3 regions of the Pseudomonas benzopyrenica genome follow, and region 1 is predicted to be linked to each of the others. Evidence: riboswitches for the same ligand, from Rfam matches in the RefSeq annotation. Region 1 holds a riboswitch; each other region holds the start of a gene.

Evidence for each region. Region 1 has a riboswitch for cobalamin ahead of V6W80_RS21070 (ABC transporter substrate-binding protein). Riboswitches for the same ligand answer to the same signal wherever they lie in the genome.
Region 2: another riboswitch for cobalamin. It lies ahead of cobW (cobalamin biosynthesis protein CobW); the one in region 1 lies ahead of V6W80_RS21070 (ABC transporter substrate-binding protein).
Region 3: another riboswitch for cobalamin. It lies ahead of cobO (cob(I)yrinic acid a,c-diamide adenosyltransferase); the one in region 1 lies ahead of V6W80_RS21070 (ABC transporter substrate-binding protein).

Annotation. Positions count from the first base shown of each region.
Region 1 covers NZ_CP145723.1:4,451,015-4,456,863, reverse strand. Annotated here, with positions in the region: gene cobG (precorrin-3B synthase) at 1-139, shown strand, start outside; gene V6W80_RS21085 (precorrin-8X methylmutase) at 132-758, shown strand; gene V6W80_RS21080 (precorrin-2 C(20)-methyltransferase) at 758-1,498, shown strand; gene cobJ (precorrin-3B C(17)-methyltransferase) at 1,486-3,156, shown strand; cobalamin riboswitch at 3,163-3,309, shown strand; gene V6W80_RS21070 (ABC transporter substrate-binding protein) at 3,341-4,357, shown strand; gene V6W80_RS21065 (FecCD family ABC transporter permease) at 4,354-5,388, shown strand; gene V6W80_RS21060 (ABC transporter ATP-binding protein) at 5,385-5,849, shown strand, end outside.
Region 2 covers NZ_CP145723.1:2,546,886-2,552,734, forward strand. Annotated here, with positions in the region: gene cobN (cobaltochelatase subunit CobN) at 1-1,669, opposite strand, end outside; gene cobW (cobalamin biosynthesis protein CobW) at 1,676-2,728, opposite strand; cobalamin riboswitch at 2,831-3,062, opposite strand; cobalamin riboswitch at 3,121-3,458, shown strand; gene V6W80_RS12090 (CbtB domain-containing protein) at 3,545-3,736, shown strand; gene V6W80_RS12095 (CbtA family protein) at 3,749-4,426, shown strand; gene V6W80_RS12100 (cobalamin biosynthesis protein) at 4,426-4,800, shown strand; gene V6W80_RS12105 (segregation and condensation protein A) at 4,791-5,519, opposite strand; gene V6W80_RS12110 (L-threonylcarbamoyladenylate synthase) at 5,630-5,849, opposite strand, start outside.
Region 3 covers NZ_CP145723.1:1,562,035-1,567,883, reverse strand. Annotated here, with positions in the region: gene cbiB (adenosylcobinamide-phosphate synthase CbiB) at 1-862, opposite strand, end outside; gene bluB (5,6-dimethylbenzimidazole synthase) at 859-1,509, opposite strand; gene V6W80_RS07180 (cobyrinate a,c-diamide synthase) at 1,506-2,804, opposite strand; gene cobO (cob(I)yrinic acid a,c-diamide adenosyltransferase) at 2,798-3,424, opposite strand; cobalamin riboswitch at 3,522-3,718, opposite strand; gene V6W80_RS07170 (four-helix bundle copper-binding protein) at 3,814-4,143, shown strand; gene V6W80_RS07165 (mandelate racemase/muconate lactonizing enzyme family protein) at 4,149-5,348, opposite strand; gene V6W80_RS07160 (2-hydroxyacid dehydrogenase) at 5,359-5,849, opposite strand, start outside.

The sequences.
Region 1 (5,849 bases):
CCTCTTGGCGGTGGCTCCCGGCCGCTATGACCTCTTCGTGCGCGACACCACCCAGCCCGGTCCGGGCCGGCGGCGCGCCACCCAACTATCCCTCGACGAGGCCGCCGCCTGGCTGGCCCGGAGTCCCAGTGATGCTTGAATACGAACGCGACGGCCAGGCGATCTATCGCCAATCCTTCGCCACCATCCGCGCCGAAGCCGATCTCTCGGCCATCCCCGCCGACCTGGAAAAGCTCGCCGTGCGGGTGATCCACGCCTGCGGCATGGTCGACGTGGTCCAGGACCTGGCCTTTTCCCCGGGTGCCGGCGCGGCCGGTCGCGCGGCCTTGGCGGCCGGCGCGCCCATCCTCTGCGATGCCCGCATGGTCGCCGAGGGCGTTACCCGCACTCGCTTGCCGGCCAACAATCAGGTGATCTGCACCCTGCACGACGAGGGTATCCGCGAGCTGGCCGTGGCCCAGGGCAACACCCGCTCGGCGGTGGCCCTGGAGCGCTGGCGGCCGCACCTGGCCGGCAGCGTGGTGGTGATCGGCAACGCCCCCACGGCGCTGTTCTATCTGCTGGAGATGCTCGATGCCGGGGCGCCCAGGCCAGCGCTGATCCTCGGCATGCCGGTGGGCTTCGTTGGTGCCATGGAGTCCAAGGACGCCCTGGCCGCCGACAGTCGCGGCGTGCCCTACGTCATCGTCCGCGGCCGCCGTGGCGGCAGCGCCATGGCCGCGGCAGCGGTCAATGCCCTGGCCACGGAGGTGGAGTGATGGCCGGCCGCCTGCTCGGCCTGGGCGTCGGCCCCGGCGATCCGGAACTCATCACCCTGAAGGCCCTGCGCCTCCTGCAGGGCGCGCCGGTGGTGGCCTATTTCGTCGCCAAGGCCAAGGCCAACGCGGGCCAGGGCGGCAATGCCTATGGCGTCATCGAGGGCTATCTGCTGGACGGCCAGCAGCGCCTGCCACTGGTCTATCCGGTGACTACCGAGAAGCTGGCGCCGCCGCTGTCCTACGAGACGGTGATCGCCGACTTCTACGACACCGCCGCCGCCCAGGTGGCCGACCATCTGGACGCCGGCCGTGACGTGGCGGTGATCTGTGAAGGCGATCCCTTCTTCTACGGCTCCTACATGTACCTGCACGACCGCCTGGCCGAGCGCTACGAGGCCCAGGTGGTGCCGGGGGTCTGCTCCATGCTCGGCGGTGTGGCCATGCTCGGTCTGCCGCTGGTCTATCGCAACCAGACTCTCACGGTGCTTTCCGGGGTGCTCTCCGCCGAGGAACTCAAGGCGCGCCTCGCCAGCGCCGACGCCGCCGTGGTGATGAAGCTCGGGCGCAATTTCGAGAAGGTGCGCCAGGTCTTGCGCGAGCTCGGCCTGGACGAGCGTGCCCGCTATATCGAGCGCGCCACCATGGACAACCAGCGCATCGTGGCGCTGGACGAGGTCGAGCCCATGGCCTCGCCGTATTTCTCGTTGGTGGTGGTACCGGGGGTGAAATGGAAGGGTTGAGCCCGGCCATCGTCATCCTCGGCCCCGGCGCCCTGGCCACCGCCCGCCGCCTGCAGGACGGCCTGCCGGGCAGCCTGGTGCATGGCTTGGCCGGGCGGGTCGAGGGCGATGTCAGCTACAACGCCTTCGGCGACCACCTGCGTGACCTCTATCGCCAGCAGCGGCCCTTGGTGGTGCTCTGCGCCGCCGGTATCGTCATCCGCACCCTGGCGTCCTTGCTGGATGACAAGACCGCCGAGCCGCCGGTGCTGGCGGTGGCCGAAGACGGCAGCGCCGTGGTGCCGCTGTTGGGCGGTCTGGCCGGTGCCAACCGTCTGGCTCGCCAGCTGGGTACCTTGCTGGACGTGGCCCCGGCCATCACCACCAGTGGCGAACTGAGATTCGGCACCTGCCTGCTCGATCCACCGGCCGGCTATGCCCTGGCCGACGTCGACGTGGCCAAGCATCGGGTGGCCGATCTGCTGGCCGGCGCCCCGGTACGCATCGAGGGCGAGGCGCCCTGGCTGGATGAGGTACCCCTGGCTCGCGATCCCGAGGCGCGGCAGCGCATCCTGGTCTCGCCCATGACCAGCGCCGACGACCATACCCTGCTGATCCATCCCCGCGCCGTGCTGGTGGCGGTACGCGCCGATGCCACCGCTGCCGCCGTCACCGAACTGCTTGCCAGCACCGGCTATGCGCCATGTGCCGTGGCAGTGCTGCTGGCGCGGGCGGAAGACATGGCCGTGCCCGGCCTGGCCGAGCTGAGCCAGGCACTGGATGTGCCGTTGAGATTCGTCGACGCCAACACGCCGGACTTCGCCCTGACGACGGTGGAACGGGCCCAGGAGCGGGGCATCGCCCTGCACCTGCATGACCGGCCCCTGGACGCCGAGGACCTCGGCCAGCACCGCGGACGCCTCAGCGTGGTGGGCCTCGGCCCGGGTGCGGCCGAGCTCATGGCACCCGTAGTGCGCCGCGCTCTGGACGAGGCCCAGGACGTGCTCGGCTACGCGACCTACGTGCAGATGGCCGGCCCCTTGCGTCCGGACCAGCTGGCCCATGCCAGCGACAACCGTGAAGAATTGCAGCGTGCCCGCCATGCCTTCGAGCTGGCTGCCAGCGGTCGTCAGGTGGTCATGGTGTCGTCCGGCGATCCGGGGGTCTTCGCCATGGCCGCCGCGGTGCTGGAGGTACTGGAAGGCGCCGATGATCCGCGCTGGGCGGCGGTCGAGCTGGAGATCCTGCCGGGCATCACCGCGGCCATGGCCAGCGCCGCCCTGGCCGGGGCGCCCCTGGGCCACGACTTCTGCCTGATCTCTTTGTCCGACAACCTCAAGCCCTGGGCGGTGATCGAGCAGCGCCTGCGCCAGGCCGCAGCAGCGGACCTGGCCATGGCCTTCTACAACCCCATCTCCAAGGCCCGCCCGCACCAGTTGGAGCGGGCGCTGGACGTCTTGCGCAGCTGCCGTCCGGCGAACACCCCGGTGATCCTCGGTCGCGATGTCGGCCGTCCGGGTGGCGGTCTCGAATACACCAGCCTCGGCGCCCTGCGCAGCGACATGGTGGATTCGCGCACCCTGGTGATCCTCGGCTCCAGCCATACCCGGCGCTTTCCGCGGGCCGATGGCGGCGAGTGGGTCTATACGCCGCGCTGGTATGATCCGGAATTGTTATAAAGTAACATTTAATGCTTGAATCCTGGTCGCCGCTGGCCCACCCTCGGCGACCTTCCTGTTCCCTGGCGGGAAGCCGGTGAGAGTCCGGCGCGGTCGCGCCACTGTGAGCTTCGTAAGAAGCGAGCCAGACCTCGCCAGGGGATACCCATCATCCACAAGGGACGCGTCATCCCAAGGAGAGTCCATGCTTCGCCGTCTTTCACCGCTGCTCGCCGCCGGCCTGCTATCTGTTTCCGCCCTTAGCGCCCAGGCTGCCACGACCTATCCGCTGACCATCCACAACTGCGGTCGCGACCTGGTCTTCGAGCGTGCGCCCCAACGGCTGGTCAGTCTGGGTCAGGCCAGTACCGAGTTGCTCTTGCGCCTGGGCGTGGGCGCGCGCCTGGTGGGTACCGGGGTCTGGTTCGGCGGCCTGCCGAAGGACCTGCAGGAGGAGGGCAAGGGCATTCCGCGCCTGGCCGACAACGCCCCCAGCTTCGAAGCCGTGGTCGGCACCCGGCCGGACCTGGTGGCGGCGCAGTACACCTATCACGTCGGCCCGGGCGGCGAGGTGGCGGACTTCCCGCGCTTCGCTAAGCTGGGCATCGCCGCCTATGTGGCGCCCAGCGATTGCGAAGGCAAGGCAGTGACCGCCGATTCCAACAGCGACGGCAGCCGCAGCGCGCCCTTCGACATGCAGCTGGTGACCCGCGAGGCCCAGGAGCTGGCGGCCATTCTCGATGTGCAGCCGGCCGGCAAGCAGTTGGTCGCCGAGCTGGACCGCCGCATCGCCGCCGCTGGGGAGCAGGCCAAGGCTGCCGGGGTCCAGGGGCGTTCGGTGCTGTTCTGGTTCTCCAGCCCGCGCCTGGAAGGCGATCCCTGGGTGGCCGGCAACCTCGGCGCACCGGCCTGGATCGCCCGCGCCCTGGGCCTGCGCAACGTGGTCGACAGCGCTGAGGAATGGCCGGCGGTGAGCTGGGAACGCATCGCCAGTCTGGACCCTGACTATATCGTGGTGGCGCGCATGGACCGCCGTCTCTATCCCGCCGATGACGTCGACAAGAAGCTGGCCTTCCTGCGCAGCGATCCCCTGACCCGCGAATTGCGCGCGGTGCGCGAGAACCACCTGCTGGTGGTGGACGCCCCGACCCTCAATCCCTCGCTGCGGGTGGTGGACAGCGTCGAGACCCTGGCCGCCGATCTGGCCAAGCCGCAACCATGAGCCTGCCCCTGGCAGCCGAGGGGGCCCGGCCCTGGCGCTGGCTGCTGGGCCTGACCGCCGTGCTGGCGCTGGCGGCGAGCGTGGTGCTGGCGGCCTCCTTCGGCGAGATGCCCATCGCCCCGCTGACCAGTCTGCAGGCCATCGCCAACGGCCTGGGCCTGGGGCCCTATCCGGTGGAGCGCATCGTCCAGGGCATCGTCTGGGAATACCGCCTTAGTCGCGCCCTGGTCGCCGCCTGCTGCGGTGCGGGCCTGGCGGTCTCCGGCGCCATCCTCCAGGCGTTGCTGCGCAACGCCCTGGCTGAACCCTATGTGCTGGGGCTGTCGGCCGGCGCCTCCACCGGTGCGGTGCTGGTGATGCTGTTGGGCGTCGGCGGCGGGGTGCTCGGGGTCTCGCTCGGCGCCTTTCTCGGCGCCGTGCTGGCCTTCGCCGTGGTGCTGCCCTTTCTGGGCAGTGGCGGCAGCACCCGCATCATCCTCGCCGGGGTGGCCGCCTCCCAGCTGTTCAATGCCCTGACCGCCTACATCGTCGCCACCGCGGCCAACGCCGAGCAGGCGCGCAGCGTGATGTTCTGGCTGCTCGGCAGCCTGGCCGGGGTGCGCTGGCCGGACGTCTGGCTAGCCGCCGGGGTGGTGCTCGCTGGTCTGCTGGTGTGCCTGGCCTGCGCCCGGGCGCTGGACGCCTTTGCCTTTGGCGAGGACGCCGCCGCCAGCCTGGGCGTGGCGGTGGGGCCGCTGCGCCTGCTGCTGCTGGCGGTCACCGGCCTGATCACCGCCTGCCTGGTCAGCCTGGTGGGCGCGGTGGGCTTCGTCGGCCTGGTGATCCCCCATGTGGCGCGCTTCCTGGTCGGCCCCGGGCATGGCCGGCTGCTGCCCACCTGCGCGCTGATCGGCGCGCTGTTCATGGTGCTGGCCGACATCGTCGCCCGCACCCTGGTGGCCAAGCAGACCCTGCCCATCGGCGTGGTCACCGCCCTGGTCGGCGCGCCGGCCTTCGCCTTCATCCTCTACCGCGCGCGGGAGGTCCGATGAGCCTCGCCGCGCGGGACGTGGCCTGGAGCGCCGGTGGCCAGCCGATCCTCGCCGGGGTGACCCTCGCGGTGCCGCCCGGCGGGGTGCTCGGACTGCTCGGCCCCAATGGCTCGGGCAAGTCCAGCCTGCTGCGGCTGCTGGCCGGGCTGCGCCGGCCGGAGGAGGGTGGGGTCAGTCTCGACGCGACGCCGCTGGCCGAGCTGCGCCGCCGCGACCTGGCGCGCCGGGTCGCCCTGGTGGAGCAGCAGGCCGGTACCGAGGCCGATCTCTCGGTGGCCGAGGTGGTGCGCCTGGGGCGCACGCCCCATCGTGGCCTGCTCGATGCCTGGAGCGCGCGCGACGCCGAGGTCTGCCAGCGCGCCCTGGCCCAGGTCGGTCTGGTCGACAAGGCGGCACGGCGCTGGCACAGCCTCTCCGGCGGCGAGCGCCAGCGCGCCCAGATCGCCCGCGCCCTGGCCCAG
Region 2 (5,849 bases), 1.9 Mb from region 1:
GCAGCCACTCCAGATTGCCGTGCTTGCCCAGATGCACCACCGCCTGGGCGCCATAGGCCTCGCGCAGCCAGAAATAGAAGGCCAGGTAGCCATGGGGCGGCACCAGCGAGGGGTCGTGGTAGACCGCCGCCGGATCGACGTCATAGCCGCGCGCCGGCTGGATACCGACGAAGGTCAGGCCAAAGCGCACCCCGGCTACCATGAGCCGACCGCGCCGATGCATGGGATCGGCCTCGGGCCCGCCCCAGCGCTCGGTCACCGCTTGCTGCAGGCTGAGGGGCAACTGGGCGAATAGCGACTGGTAGTCCTGCAGCGCCAGACTCTGCAGGGCCGGGCGCAGATCGCGCAGGGCGCTGTCGTTGGTCACCCCACCGAGCAGCCGCTCGATCAGGGCGGTACCGCTTTCAGGCAGATTGGCCACCGGATAGCCGGCCGTCTGCAGCGCCTGCAGCACCTTGAGCGCCGCTGCCGGGGTATCCAGGCCGACGCCATTGCCGATGCGGCCGTCGCGGGTCGGATAGTTGGCCAGGATCAGGGCGATGCGCTTGTCCGCTGCGGGACGCCGCGCCAGTTCGATCCAGCTGCGCGCCAGCCGCGCGACGAAGGCCATGCGCTCGCTATCGGCCTGGTAGTTGACCACGTCGCTCTGGCTGCGCTCGCAGCGCCAGGCCAGGCCCTTGAAACTGATCGGCCGGGTGATGATGCGCCCGTCCAGCTCCGGCAGGGCGATGTGCATGGCCAGGTCGCGGGCCCCCAGACCCTGGGGGTTCTCCTGCCAGCGTTCGCGATTGTCCTGGGCGCAGATGGCCTGGAGTACCGGCACCGGTCGGCGGAACGGCGTGAGATTCGGCCGCTCCGGACTGGACTGGGCGAAGCCGGTGGTATTGAGAATCAGCGCGGTGTCGGTCTCGTCCAGCAGCCGCTCGACTTCCGTCAGGCAGGCCGCCTCCTTGAGGCTGGCCACGGCGATGGGCAGCGGATTCAGCCCCTGGGCCTCGAGTTGCGCGCAGAAAGCGTCGATGAAGGCGGTATTGGCCGACTGCAGATGGGTGCGGTAGAACAGCAGCGCCGCCGTGGGCCAGTCCTGTCGCCAGCGTTGGCGCCAGCCGGCCAGCCCCAGGCCTTCAGGCTGATAGACCGCCACCCGCGGCAACTCCCTCGGTGGCTCGTAAAGGTATCGGGCATCCAGGCATTCGGCGGCCAGGCAGTGCAGGAAATCCCGGGCATTGCCCAGGCCGCCTTGACGGAGGTAGCGCCACAGCCGTTCGGCCAGGTCCGGTGCCACGGTGCCCAGAGCCATCAGCTCAGGGTCAGGGCGATCGCAGCCGGGCACTGCGATCAGGGTCAGCCCCCGCGCGGCCAGCTCGGCGAGGCGTTCCATGCCATAGCGCCAGTAGCCCTGGCCGCCATGCAGGGAGATGAACACCACTCGCGCCTGGCTCAGCACCTCCTCGACGTAGAGGTCCACCGAGGCGTGGTTCTGCAGCTGCATGGGATTGGCCAGGCGCAGGCTGGGATAGCCGGCATCCAGGGTACGAGTCGCCTCGGCCAGCAGGGCCAGATGCGAATCGCCACTGCAGAGCACGACGATCTCACCCGGCGTCTGCGCCAGATGGGCGATGCCGTCGTCCGGGACGAAGCCGCCCGGCTGGGTACGCAGCAGATGCATCTGGCGTCAGGCGACCGCGGCGCGCAACTGGGCGGTGATCGCCGCCTGGTCCAGCTCCTGGCCGATCAGCACCAACTGGGTGCTGCGGGTCTCGCCGGTCTTCCAGGCACGGTCGAAATGCTTGTCGAAGCGGGTACCGACCCCCTGCACCAGCAGTCGCAGCGGCTTGCCGGCAATGGCCGCGAAGCCCTTCACCCGCAGCACGCCATGGCTCTTGACCACCTCGGTCAGCGCCGCCAGCAGGGTCGCTTCCGCCACCTCAGGCAGGTCTACGCCAAAGGAGTCGAATTCATCGTGGTCATGGTCTTCATGACCTTCGAGGTCATGGTGGGTCGGACGGCTGTCGATATGGGCCTCGGATTCGGCTTGCAAGCCCAGCAGCACCGACAGGGGCAGCACGCCACGACTGGCTTCCACCACCTTGACCGCGGACGGCAACTCTTTGCTCACCTCGGCGCGGACCCGGGCCAGGGCCTCGGCGTCCAGGCCATCGGTCTTGTTGAGGATCACCAGGTCGGCACTGGCCAGTTGATCTTCGAACAACTCGTGCAGCGGCGATTCATGGTCCAGGTTGGGGTCCTGGCGGCGCTGGGCATCCACCTGCTCGGGATGGGCGGCGAAGGTGCCGGCCGCCACCGCGGGACTGTCGACCACGGTGATCACCGCGTCCACGGTGCAGGCGTTGCGGATCTCCGGCCACTGGAAGGCCTGCACCAGAGGCTTGGGCAGCGCCAGGCCGCTGGTCTCGATGAGGATGTGGTCGATGTCGCCGCGACGCGCCACCAGCTCCTTCATCACCGGAAAGAATTCTTCCTGCACGGTGCAGCACAGGCAGCCATTGGCCAATTCGAAGACGCGGCCCTGGGCCTCTTCTTCGGTACAGCCGATGCTGCACTGGCGGAGGATCTCGCCATCGATGCCCAGCTCGCCGAATTCGTTGACGATCACCGCGATGCGGCGGCCTTCGGCATGGTCGAGCATGTGCCGCAGCAGGGTGGTCTTGCCGGAACCGAGGAAGCCGGTGACGATGGTGACGGGAGTCTTGGCCAGGGTTTTCATGGGCTGCCCTTAGAAAGAAAGCGAAAAAAGACGGGCAGGCATGCCAGGCGCTCGCGCAGCGGCAAGGCCCTGGTGGCAGCCCGGATCACCCCGCCCGGTTGCGTATGGAAAGCTAGCGAGGCAGGTCTCCTGGCTCACGGCGCCCTACTCCAGCCTTCCCGCGTGAGCAGTGGCCTTAAAGCTTGTTCATCATTTCGCGAGCTAGCGTCAATTATGAACAGGCTCTGTGGAGAGGCTGAAGATGCCGCTTACAGTTGCGGGGGCAGCCGCGGTGTCGCACCGCGTTCCCTTTCAAGCTCTTGCGGACAAGAGCACCTCGAAGCCCGACAGGCTACGAGTGCCCCGCCGGGGTGTCAATCGAACAGGCTTGACCGTCGGACGACCCGCGTGGTCTGCTCGCCCCTGCTTCAGGTGTCGCGACTCCGCCAGGGGTCGCGGTGAAACGGGAAGCCGGTCCAAGTCCGGCACTGCCCCCGCAACGGTAGACGAGCGCAGGATCACGATGCCACCCGGCTGGCAAGCTTGGGGAAGGCGATCCTGGTAGTCGTACGGGAATGCGGTCTTGCGCGAGCTAGCACCTGGCAAAGCGGAACCCTTCAAGGAAGCGCAATTTACCGAGAGTAAATGAGCACTCCGCGAAGGGCTTCAACGCTGCCAGGCCGACGCGCAGCCAAGACCGCACCTTGAGACCCTCGTGAGTCCGGAGACCGGCCTGTCGCTTTCAAGCAACCCGCGGTGGGCGGTCGTGCTGGACGGCGGCCGCCTGCGGTTCGCTGCCTCGGCGCGTCCCTGCCGCTTCGACTCCGAGGCCTTGCCATGACCGCTACCCGCTCGACGACCGCCCTGCCCCAGCCTCATACCCATACCCGCGCCCAACGCCTGACCGCTACGCTGCTCGCCTGCCTGCTCGGCCTGGGCCTGGTGTTCCTGGCCGGTTTCTCCCATGTCGAAGCGCTGCACAACGGTGCCCACGATACCCGCCACAGCGAAGGCTTCCCCTGCCACTAAGAGGAGTACGTCATGTTTCAGCGTATCGCCTTCAGTGCCGGCGTGGCCGGGCTGCTCGCCGCTCTGTTGCTGAGCATCTTGCAAAGCGTCTGGATGACGCCGCTCATCCTCCAGGCGGAAACCTACGAGGTCCAGACCGAAGCCCCGGCCATGGCCGAGCACCAGGATCACGGCGAGGAAGAAGCCTGGGCCCCGGCAGATGGCTGGCCGCGCACCCTGTCGACCTTCGGCGGTAACCTGGTGGTGGCCGTGGGTTTCGGCCTGGTGCTCGCCGGCCTGTTCAACCTGCGCGCGCCGAACCGGACCTACCAGGGCCTGCTGTGGGGGCTGGCCGGCTACGCCACCTTCTGCCTCGCGCCGAGCCTGGGCCTGCCACCGGAGCTACCAGGCACGGCCGCGGCGGACCTCACCCTGCGCCAGGCTTGGTGGATAGGCACCTCGGGCGCTACCGCGGCCGCCCTCGCCCTGCTGGCGTTCGCCCGCCACCCAGGCTTCAAGATCGCCGCTCTGGGCCTGCTGGTCATTCCCCACTTGCTGGGAGCGCCCCAGCCGGTCGCGCATGAGAGCCTGGCACCACAAGAACTGCAACGGCACTTCCAGATCGCCGTGCTGGTGAGCAACCTGCCTTTCTGGCTATTGCTAGGCCTGGCGTGCAGCTGGCTGTTCCGCCGTCAGGAGCCGCAAGGCTGATGGCGCTGGTCCTGGGCCTAGGTTGCCGTCGGGATTGTTCGGTGGAGGAGCTTGCCGAGCTGGCGCAAGAGGTGCTGCAGGAAGCCGGCTGCGACCGTGCCGCCCTGACCGCCTTGGCGACGGTGGCCAGTCGACTCGAAGAACGCGGACTGCGCACCCTCGCCCAACGCTGGCAGCTGCCCTTACAGGGCTTTCCCGCTGAACGCCTGGCGCAAGAACGCGGCATAACCTCAGCCAGTAAGCGGGTGTTGCAGCATGTTGGCAGCTCCAGTGTCGCCGAAGCCGCGGCCCTGGTGGCAGCCGGTGAAGGCGCCCGCCTGTTGGTGAGCAAACGCAAGAGCGCGGCGGCAACGGCAGCCTTGGCCTACGCCTGAGACGCCGCTTGCGCTTCGGCGTCGCTGACCCGGGCGCGGACATGGATGGGGCTGAAGGGCTCGTTCTGTACCAGTTCCACCAGGGCTTCCTTGACCAGCTCGAGGATCGCCATGAAGGTCACCACCACGCCGAGACGCCCCTCATCCAGGGTGAAAAGCGCCACGAAGGGCACGAAGGCGCCATCCTTGAGGCGCTCCAGCACCTGACTCATGCGCTCGCGGGTGGACAGGACCTCGCGGGTCACCTGGTGACTCTCGAACAGATCGGCCCGGCGCAGGACCTCACCCATGGCCAGCAGCAACTCGCCCAGCTCCACCTCGGGCAACAGCTTGCGCGCCCGTGCCTCGGGCGCCGGCAAGGTGGGCACCACGAAGTTGCGGCCCTCCCGCGGCAGATCATCGAGCTCCTCGGCGGCCTTCTTGAAGCGCTCGTACTCCTGCAGGCGGCGGATCAGTTCGGCGCGGGGATCCTCCTCCTCGGCTTCCAGGCCTTCGGCGCGCGGCAACAGCATGCGCGACTTGATCTCCGCCAGCATGGCGGCCATCAGCAGGTACTCGGCCGCCAACTCCAGCTGCACCGCCTTCATCAGCTCGACATAGCTCATGTACTGCCGGGTGATCTCGGCGACCGGGATGTCGAGGATATTGATGTTCTGCTTGCGGATCAGATAGAGCAGCAGGTCGAGCGGCCCTTCGAAAGCTTCGAGAAAGACCTCCAGCGCATCCGGCGGGATATAGAGGTCCTGGGGCAGTTCGGTGAAGGCCTCGCCATAGACCAGCGCCAGGCGCAGCTGCTCGGGTTCGAGCAGCTGGGGATCCAGGGCTTCGCTCATGCTTCGATCATGAAGGGCGTCGGGTCCCCGGCACCGACCCTGATCACTTCCGGCTCGTCGGCGGCCAGGCTGATGACGGTCGATGGCTGCAAGCCTCCCGGTCCGCCTTCGATCACCAGATCGACGAAGTGCTCGAGACGCTCGCGGATCTCCCAGGCATCGCCCAGGGCTTCGTCATCCCCCGGCAGGATCAGGCTCACGCTCATCAAGGGTTCG
Region 3 (5,849 bases), 2.2 Mb from region 1:
AGGCACCGCGCCGCACCAGCTTGAGGGCGCGGGTGATGGCCAGGAAGGTCGGCGCCGGACCGCGACCCAGCACCGGGCGCTCGTGCCATTCGCCATGGTAGCGGGCCGCGCCGCCGAGGCTCACGCCCAGGGCGCCGGCACCGGCCGCCATCACCGGGCCGGCGTTGGGGCTGTCCCACAGCGGCGCCTGGGTGCGCCAGCTTTCGATGGCGCTCCAGAAGCGGCCAAGGCCGGCATAGGTCAGAGCCACCAGGCGCGCGGGAACATAGTTGAGGACGTCGTCCAGGCGCGCCGCGGCCCAGCCGAAACGCTCCAGACGCGGCGTGCGATAGCCCCACATGGCGTCCAGGGTATTGGCCAGGCGATAGAGCACCACGCCTGGCGCACCCAGCAGGGCGAACCAGAACAAGGCGGCGAAGACGGCGTCGCTGCCATTCTCCAGCACCGATTCGGTGGCGGCGCGAGCCACGGCGGTCTCGTCCAGCTCGCCCGTTTCGCGACTGACCAGGTAACCGACGCGGCGACGCGCCTCGGGCAGATTGTTGCGTTGCAGGGCACGCGCTACCGGTTCGGCATGCTCGCCCAGACTGCGCAGTCCCACCGCCAGATATAGCGCAATGGGCTGGATGATCCAGGCCAGCCAGCCGATCTGGCAGAGCAAGGCGGTGAGCAGCACCCAGGGCAGCACCGCCAGGCTCCAGGCCATCACCCCATGACTGCGCCAACCGCGGCCACCGGGATTGAAACGGGCTTCCAGGCTGTCGGCCAGACGACCGAACAGCACCAGAGGATGGGCACGGCGGGGTTCGCCGAACAGTAGGTCAAGCAGCATGCCGCCGACGACCGCGAAGGCCAGCATCATGGCTTCTGGCCCCAGCGATTCTCGAAGACCAGCTCCTCCAGCGGCCGCCCCTGGCGCCAGCCCTCCTCTTCCAGCATCGGGCGCGGATAGAAGGCTTCCACCGGTCCCAGGCAGAGGATGGCCGCCGGCTGCGCGCCTTCCGGCATCTCCAGCAGCCTGCGCACGGCTTCCGGTTCGAACAGCGACACCCAGCCCATACCGAGGCCTTCGCAGCGCGCCGCCAGCCAGAGATTCTGGATGGCGCAGGACAGCGAGGCGAGGTCCATTTCCGGCAAGGTGCGGCGACCGAAGACATGGGCGTCGCGGCCGTCCATGAGGGCCGCCACCAGCACCTCGGCGCAATCGAGAATGCCCTGTACCTTGAGCTTCATGAAGTCGTCGCTGCGCTCGCCGAGCGCTTCGGCGGTGGCGCAACGTTCTTCCTCCACCAGCTCGTGCAGGCGCTGGCGCAGGGCTGGATCGCTGATGCGCAGGAAGCGCCAGGGTTGCATCAACCCGACACTGGGGGCCTGGTGCGCAGCACCCAGCAGCCGGGCCAGTTGTTCGGGAGGTACCTCGCCACCGCAGAAATGGCGCATGTCGCGGCGCTCGGCGATGGCTCGGTAGACGGCGGCTTGTTCGGCGGGGGTATAGGGGGTCGTGGTCACGGCTTGAGCATCGCGGCGGCCGCGGCGGGTGCCGACGGCATGTAGAAGTGAATATAGCTGGCGGTGAGGCGACCGTCGCGGTAGACCGCCTCGGCGACCGCCTTGCCATTGGGACACAACCCGCGCGCCCAGGGCGCCTCGGGCGACTCCAGGGCGGAGTGGTGATAGGTGTGGCCGCGCAAGGTGCCCTGCTCGAATTCCACCGATTGCAGCGCCAGCGCCGTCAGGCGCGCCTGCATTCGCGCGCTGCCGGGCAGCAGCCCGAGCAGGCTGGCGGATTCGCCGGCCTTGTCGGTGAGTTCGTCGAGCAGATAGAGCATGCCGCCGCACTCGGCGAGGATCGGCTTGCCGGCGGCGTGATGGGCGCGGATGGCCGCGCGCATGCCCAGATTGTTGGACAACGTCTGCAGGTGCAGCTCGGGATAGCCGCCGGGCAGATAGAGGCTGTCCACCTCCGGCAGCGCCGGGTCGGCGAGCACGGAGAAGAACTGGAGTTCGGCACCGAGGCTGCGCAGCAGATCCAGATTGGCCTGGTAGATGAAGGCCAGGGCCGCATCGCGGGCCACGCCGATGCGCACCCCCGCCAGCAGCGGCTCGACCACGGCCGGTTCCGGCTCGGCGAAGGCCACCGGCGGCGGCAATTCGATGTCGGAACTGGCACCCAGGGCGTCGGCCGCCATGTCCAGACGGCGATCCAAGTCGGTAACCTCGTCAGCCTGGATCAGCCCCAGGTGACGACTGGGCAACTCGATGCCGGCATCGCGCGGCAGGCTACCGAAGAAGGTCATGCCCGCCGGCAGGCTGCCGCGGATCAACTGGGTCTGCCGCGGACTGCCACTGCGATTGGCCAGCACCCCGGCGAAGGGCAGGCTCGGCCGATAGTGGGCCAGGCCATAGGCCAGGGCACCAAAGGTCTGCGCCAGGCCCGCGGCGTCGATCACTCCCAGCACCGGTACGCCGAAGCGCTCGGCCAGGTCCGCCGCCGACGGCTGCCCGTCGAACAGCCCCATGACGCCTTCGATGAGGATGAGGTCCGCCTCCGCCGCCGCTTCCCACAGCAGGCGCCGGCTCTCGGCCTCGCCGATCATCCACAGATCGAGCTGGTAGACCGGCGCGCCGCTGGCGCGGGCCAGGATCATCGGATCGAGAAAGTCCGGACCGCACTTGAACACCCGCACCCGTCGCCCCTGGCGGGCATGCAGCCGGGCCAGGGCGGCGGTGACGCTGGTCTTGCCCTGCCCGGAGGCCGGAGCGGCGATCAGCAGCGCCGGGCAGTGTCGCGTATCCCTTACCATTCGATGCCCTGCTGAGCGCGCACGCCGGACTGGAAGGCATGCTTGACCAGACTCATGTCGGTCACGGTGTCGGCGGCCTCGATCAGCGCCGGCGGGGCGCCGCGGCCGGTCACCACCACGTGCTGGTGCGCCGGACGTCCAGCCAGATCGGCCAGCACCTGATCGACGTCCAGATAGCCGTGCTTGAAGGCGATGTTGAGTTCATCCAGCAGTACCAGGCCGATGGCTGGATCGCGCAGGAGCTCCACCGCCACCGCCCAGGCGGCGGCAGCCGACTGCAGGTCGCGGGCGCGGTCCTGGGTGTCCCAGGTGAAGCCCTCGCCCATGACGTGGTAACGCACCTCGTCGGGGAAGCGCTTGAAGAAGAGTTGCTCGCCGGTGTCGCGACGGCCCTTGATGAACTGCACCACGCCCACCTGCATGCCATGGCCGAGGGCGCGCGCCGCCATGCCGAAGGCGGAGCTGCTCTTGCCCTTGCCGATGCCGGTATGCACCAGCAGCAGGCCACGCTCGTCCTGGGCGTCGGCGATACGGGCGTCGATCACCGCCTTCTTGCGCACCATGCGCGCGCGGTGGCGTTCGTCGCGCTCGGGGCTGGTCGAATCGGGGGTGTCGGTCATGGGGCGGTTCTCCAGGTGCGGGCGCGGCGGAGAAACGGGCAGAGACGCCACCCGCGCAAGGCAGATGGCGACGCCGCGCGAAGCCCTCCGCATCGCCGAGATGAGCGCAAGCGTGGCCGGTCTCCGGGCTGGTGAGCCGATGCCTGGTGGCATCCGCCGCGCCCCTTCCCGGCCAGGGCCAGTGGGCATCGCGCAGCTACTGCTCAACTACCGTTGCGGGGGCAGCGCCGGCTCGACCGGCTTCCCTGTTTCACCCCGCTCCAGGCGGGGCACCACGTGCAAGGGCGCAGGGTACGGACTAGCCGGGAGAGCGTCAATCGATGGCACCGCCCGAACTCGGCGTCGAGCGGACGGGTCCACCCTAAGCACCCACCGCCAGGAGCTACCGGATGAACGATGCCACCCTCGCCGCCTGCATCAAGGCCTGCCTCGACTGCGCCGCCGCCTGCGAAACCTGCGCCAGCGCCTGCCTGGGCGAAGCCAATCTGGACATGATGCGCGACTGCGTCCGCCTGGATCGCGATTGCGCCGACGCCTGTCGCCTGGCCGCCACCTTCATGCAGCGCGACAGCGATCGCGTCGCCGAAGCCTGCGCCCTGTGCCTGGCCACCTGCCGTGCCTGCGCCGCCGAATGTGGCAAGCACAAGGCCGATCACTGCCAGGCCTGCGCTCGGGCCTGTGAAGCCTGCGCCGATGCCTGCGCGGCCATGGCCGCCTGAACCCCTTACCGCGCTGATACCCGCCCGATCCGGTCCGGCCGCTGACGCAGCGCCGGATGCAGGGCGGTGCCCAGGCCCGGTGCGGTTGGCGGTAGCAGCCAGCCCTGCTCCAGTACCGGCAGCTCGGTGACCAGCTCACGATAGAAGCCCGCCAGATAGGCTCGCACCACTTCCTGAAAGATGGCATTGGCTGAGGCCAACCCCAGATGCAGCGAGGCCATCAGCACCACCGGTCCGGTGCAGTCGTGCGGGGCGATGGGCTTCTGATAGGCCTCGGCCAAGGTGGCGATCTTGCGCGCCTCGCTCAGCCCTCCGCACCAGGACAGATCCACCATCACATAGTCCAGCGCATCGGCCGCCAGCAGATCGCGGAAGGCACCGCGCATCGCCAGGGTCTCGCTGCCGCAGACCGGAATGCCCGCCAGCCGCCGGAAATCCGCCAACCCCTGAACGTGATCCATCTTGATCGGATCTTCCGCCCAGAAGATGTTGTACTCCTTGAGTGCTCGGGCGATCTGCAGGGCGCAGGTTGGATTCCACAAGGAATGGAATTCGCACATCACCTCGATGCCATCGCCGACCGCCTCCCGGATGCGCGCGAAGGGCTCCAGACCCTGGCGCAAATCGGTGCTGGACAGATACTGACCGCCACTGGCCAGGGCGAAGGCATCGAAGGGCCAGATCTTCATGGCGGCAAACCCTTCGTCCACCAGACTCTGGGCCAGTTCACCGGGGTTTTCCACCGCCGCCACCTGATCGTCGTAGCGCCCGGCCACGCGGGCCTCGCCCTTGGCGATCAACCGGCGCTGCTCACCACCGGTATTGAAGTTGGGACTGGCGCAGGTGTTATAGGCGCGCATCCGCTCGTGGACCTGGCCACCCAGCAGCTGATGGATGGGCACGCCCATAGCCTGGCCGAACAGGTCCCAGAGAGCGATGTCCAGCGCCGAAGCCGCTCGGGTTTCCACGCCGCTGCCGTTGAAGCCCAGATAGCCACGCAGCAGCGCCCGGCTGTGGGCTTCGATCTGTAGGGGATCGCGACCCAGCAGCAGCGGCGCGCAAAGCGAGTGGATCTGCGCCTCCACCGCTTCGGCGCCACGAAAGGTCTCACCCAGGCCAATCAGGCCGCTGTCGGTGTGGATCTCCACCCAGAGCAGATTGGGCAATTGCGTGAGCCTGGTGGTTTCGATACGAGTGATGCGCATGGCGCCTCCTCTAGCGCGGTCCGTGGACCTGGTTGAGCAGCGTTTCGCCTCGCCGCAGGCGTTCGATGTTGGCGGCGATGAAGGCATAGCGGCGCGCGAACAGCCCATGGGTCCAACCCGAGACATGCGGCGTGCAGACGGCATTGGGCAGTTCTTCGAAGCGATGCCGTGCGGGTGCCACGAGATCGCCTTCGCCATTAGGGTAGCGGTACCAGACGTCCAGGTACGCCTTGGCGATGCGCCGGTCGGCGAGCGCCTGATAGAGGGCGTCTTCTTCCACCACCGCCGCTCGTGCCAGGTTCAGCAGCACGGCCTCCGGCCGCATGGCGGCGAATTGGGCAGCGCCGAAGCAGCCCCGGGTGGTCTCGTCCAGCGGACAGGCCAGCACCACGTAATCGGCCAGGCCCAGGGCCTCGTTCAGCGCCTCGGGCGCAAGGGCGGCATCGGCCCCAGAAGGCACCTGGCCGTCGCGGGCACTACGGGTGATGGCCAGGATGCGCA